Regions from separate parts of the Actinocorallia herbida genome, predicted to be linked through region 2. Evidence: riboswitches for the same ligand, from Rfam matches in the RefSeq annotation. Region 2 holds a riboswitch; the other holds the start of a gene.
What was found. Region 2 has a riboswitch for cobalamin ahead of EDD29_RS38845 (ABC transporter substrate-binding protein). Riboswitches for the same ligand answer to the same signal wherever they lie in the genome.

Region 1 (2,194 bases), 780 kb from region 2:
CGGTAGGCGGCGTCGAACTCCGCACCCCACAGGTCGACGAGCTCGGGCACCTCCTTCGGGTCGAACAGCGACCAGTCGGCGTCGGCGTCCACCCGCCGCATGAACTCGTCGGGGATCCAGTGCGCGAGGTTGAGGTTGTGGGTGCGCCGGGCGTCCTCGCCGGTGTTGTCGCGCAGCTCGAGGAACTCCTCGACGTCGGCGTGCCACGGCTCCAGGTAGACGCACGCCGCGCCCTTGCGCCGCCCGCCCTGGTTGACCGCCGCGACCGACGCGTCGAGGGTCCGCAGCCACGGCACGATCCCGTTGGAGTGCCCGTTCGTGCCCCGGATCAGGGAACCGCGCGAGCGGATCCGCGACCAGGCGATCCCGATGCCGCCCGCGTACTTCGACAGCCGCGCGACCTGCCCGTACCTGGCGTAGATCGACTCCAGCTCATCGCGCGGCGAGTCCAGCAGGAAGCACGACGACAGCTGGGGCCGCGCCGCCCCCGAGTTGAACAGCGTCGGCGACGACGGCAGGTACTCCAGCCGCGACATCAGCCCGTACAGCCGCCCGGCCTCGGCGACCGTGTCGGCGAGCCCGCACGCCACCCGCAGGAAGAAGTACTGCGGCCGCTCCATCACCTTGCGGGTGACGGGGTGGCGCAGCAGGTACCTGTCGTAGACCGTGCGCATCCCGAAGTACTCCAGGCGCGCGTCGCCCGCGTCGTCGACGAGCGCGTCGAGCTCCCCGGCGTGCGCGCCGACGAACGCCGCGGTCCGCTCGTTCAGCAGCCCCTGCCCGTAGGCCAGCGCGACCGCCGCCGAGAACGACACGGCGCCCTCCGCCACCGCCTCGTCTTCGATCAGCTCCGCCAGCAGCCCCGCCGCCACCCGCGACTGGTCCGGATCCGTCGCTACCCGCGCGGCGGCCTCCCGGATGGCCTGCTCGCGGTCGTGCGCCGCCACCGTCACCGTCATCTGCTCTCCCTCGTAGCACTGCCCGAAGGCGCACGAGGACGGCGCACGGCGATCTCCGCGCACGCGTCCGCCGCCCTCCCTCGAGGCTTATGGACGAAACAAGCGCAGGCAGGTCTTCGGACTCAGGGGCGCACACCTCTCGCCTACCGGCCGTCGCTTCCCAGGCCCTCCCGGACCCAGTGCACTGTGACGGCTTCCGTTCCCCTTCACCGCTGCGGGGCAGTCCCGGATTCCCACCGGGTTCCCTCTTTCCCCACCCCCAAGGGGCGGACCAACGCAAGAGAACTCTACATCTAGTACCCCCACCCCCCAACAACCTCAACATCTAGAGTCCCCATCCCGCCCACCTCCAAGCACCCCAGCCCCACCTCCGCACCTGACAACCCTTCGATCCCGCCCCGGTCGCAAGCCACCGGGCTCAGCCCAGCACCCGGTCGGAGGGGCGGGCGGGTCTTTCGGTGTGGGGCGGACCGGGTGGGCGAAGTGGGGTGGGGAGGCCGGTCATTCGGGTGGGTGGAGGTGGGTGGCGCGGGAGGAGAGGTGGCGGTGTTCGGTGTGGCTTCGGGTGCGGTGGGCGGCTTGGAGGTAGGCGGCCGCGGCGGCGGGGGCGTCGCCCAGCAGTTCCAGGAGGTGGGCGCGAGTGGCGTGGTAGCGGTGGTGGTCGGCCAGGCGCCGGTCTTCGGCGAGGGCGGCCAGGGTCTCCAGGGCGACGGAGGGGCCGCGCACCATGGCGAGGGCGACGGTGCGGTTGAGGGAGACGACGGGGCTCGGGTCGAACCTGAGCAGGAGGTCGTAGAGGCCCAGGATCTGCGGCCAGTCGGTCTCCGCGACCGAAGGGGACTCGCAGTGCACCGCGGCGATCGCGGCCTGGAGCTGGTACGGGCCGAGGGGGCCGCCGCTCAGCGCCTCGCCGACCAGGGCGAGGCCGTCGGCGATGAGGCGGGAATCCCACAGCGCGCGGTCCTGTTCGCCCAGCGGGACCAGGTCGCCGTCGGCCGTGGTGCGCGCCGGACGGCGGGCGTCGGTCAGCAGCATGAGCGCCAGCAGCCCGGTGGTCTCGGGATCACCGGGCCGGGCGGCGTGCAGCAGCCTGGTAAGCCGGATCGCCTCGTCCGCGAGCGGCGGGGCGGTGAGCTCGCTGCCGGAGCTGCTGGTGTAGCCCTCGTTGAAGACCAGATAGAGCACCCGGGAGACCGCCCGCACCCGCTCGGGAAGCTCGGCCTCCGCGGGCAGCG
Region 2 (2,194 bases):
CCCCCGCCGTCCACAGCAGGGGTCCGCGCGGCGCGGCTCTCACCCGGCGAGCCCGAAGCGGCGCAGCGCCTCGGCGACGAGCTCGACGCCTTCGACCGTCCGGATCGTCGGGTTCATCGCCTGCCCGCTGAGCAGCACGTACCGCTGGTTCTTGACCGCCGTCATCTCCCGCGTGACGGGGTGGCCCTCAAGGAACCCGATCTTCTTGGCCGCGGTCTCGGCGGTCTGTGATCTCCGGGTGAGGTCGCCGATGACCAGGACGTCCGGGTCGCGTTCCGCGACGGTCTCCCAGTTGATCTGCGGCCACTCGTCGGTGGTGTCGTCGAACACGTTCCGCAGCCCGAGCTCGTTCGTGATGACGCCGGGCGCGCCGCAGCAGCCCGCGAGATACGGTGCCTCGGCGTTGGCGAACCAGTACATGACCGACACGTCCGCGCCGGTGGCACTGTCCGCGGCGGCCTCGAGGCGGCCCCGGAGCGAGGCGACGAGGTCCTCGCCGCGCTCGGGGACGCCGAAGATCCGGGCGAGGTCGCGGATCTCGCCGTAGATCGCGTCCATGGTCAGCGGGGTGGTGCGGGACCCGTCTCCGGTGCCGCCGTTGTCCTTGCCGACGCAGTCCGACGGCGACAGGTAGGTCGGCACGCCCAGCTGCTCGAACCTGTCCCGTTCCGCGACGCCGCCCGTGCCGAGCGTGGAGGCGAAGGACGCGGCGACGAAGTCGGGCTCGGCGGCCAGGACGCGTTCGAACGACGGGGCGTTCTCGGCGAGGCGCGGCACGCCTGCGTCGGCCCCGGTGAGGCTTTCCGGCAGTGGGTCGGTCCAGGTCGCCGTCCCGGCGAGCCGGTCGGCGAGGCCGAGGGACAGCAGGATCTCGGTGACGCCCTGGTTGAGCGAGACGGCCTGCCGCGGCGCGGCCTCGACGGTCGTCTTCGCCCCGCAGTTGTCCAGGGTGAGCGGGTAGCCGGACGGCCCGGACGCGGTGGTCTCCGCCTTTCCGGAATCGACGGCGCAGCCCGCGGCGAGGACGGCGAGCAGGGCGAGGCAGGCGGTGGGGCGTGCGAAGGGCACGGTGATCCTTCTGGCGTCGAGGGCTCAAGCGCGGAGCCCGTCCGTACGGGGGACGCCTCCCGGAGGAGGCCGCCAGCAGGTCTTCGGACTCGGGTTCCGCCGGACACGGCGCCTTCCCGGGGATCGCTCCCCAGTGGCCTGATGCCGTGCCCGTCACCCTCACCGCTGCGCGTCAGCTCCGGATTCGCACCGGATTCCCTGGCCCGTGCAGAACGGGCGCGACTGGCCCGGCGAAGCTATCAGGAGGCTCCGGGCCACCCTGACGCGACCCTGAGAGGGAATGGGGGTGGTTCCCCGATGCGCGCGGGCCGTGGAGGGTGTGGAATCGGGGGATGGGGTCAGAGGGCATCGTCCGGCTGGAGCGCCGCCGGGACGGCAGGTTGCTCGCCGGCGTGTGCGCGGGGCTGGCCGGGCAGTTCGGGCTGGAGCCCGTTGTCGTGCGGCTGGCGTTCGTGGTGCTGGGCGCGGCGGGGGTGTACGGGATCGCGGCCTATGCCGCGTTCTGGATTCTCACCCCCGCGCGCGACGAGGAGCGGCGCAGGCGCGATCCGGCGCAGCTGCTCGCCTACGCGCTCCTCGGCGGCGGCCTTTCGCTGCTGACGGGGGTGTCGGGGCTGGCCCAGATCGCCCTGTGGCCGGTCCTGGTCGTCGGGATCGGCGCGGTGATCCTCTGGCAGCAGGCGGGGCGCGACCAGCGCGAGCGCTTCGTCTCGCTGCCGCAGGGCATGTGGTGGCGCAGCCTCCTCGGCGCGCTGCTGGTGACGGCGGGGATCGGCGGGTTCTTCGCGCAGCGGGTGTCCCCGCAGGACATCCCGCAGGTGCTGCTGGCCACCGCGATCATCCTCACCGGGGTGACCGTCGTGATCACCCCCTGGCTGGTGAAGCTCTGGCAGGAACTCGACGCGGAGCGCGCCGAACGCGTCAGGTCGCAGGAGCGGGCCGAGGTGGCGGCGCACATCCACGACTCGGTGCTGCACACCCTGACCCTCATCCAGCGCAACGCGCACGACCCGAAGGAGGTCGCGCGGCTCGCCAGGTCCCAGGAGCGCGACCTGCGCGCCTGGCTGTACCAGCCCAAATCCGACTCGTCCCGGATGTTCGCGGCGGCCGTCCAGGAGACGACCGC

Region 1: it holds a riboswitch for cobalamin, as region 2 does, so the genes downstream of both, EDD29_RS42650 (ribonucleoside-diphosphate reductase subunit alpha) here and EDD29_RS38845 (ABC transporter substrate-binding protein) in region 2, are expected to answer to the same signal.

Annotation. Positions count from the first base shown of each region.
Region 1 covers NZ_RJKE01000001.1:9,345,167-9,347,360, forward strand. The annotation lists gene EDD29_RS42650 (ribonucleoside-diphosphate reductase subunit alpha) at 1-959, opposite strand, end outside; cobalamin riboswitch at 1,050-1,250, opposite strand; gene EDD29_RS42655 (RNA polymerase sigma factor) at 1,461-2,194, opposite strand, start outside.
Region 2 covers NZ_RJKE01000001.1:8,565,641-8,567,834, reverse strand. The annotation lists gene EDD29_RS38850 (FecCD family ABC transporter permease) at 1-43, opposite strand, end outside; gene EDD29_RS38845 (ABC transporter substrate-binding protein) at 40-1,068, opposite strand; cobalamin riboswitch at 1,126-1,310, opposite strand; gene EDD29_RS38840 (ATP-binding protein) at 1,401-2,194, shown strand, end outside.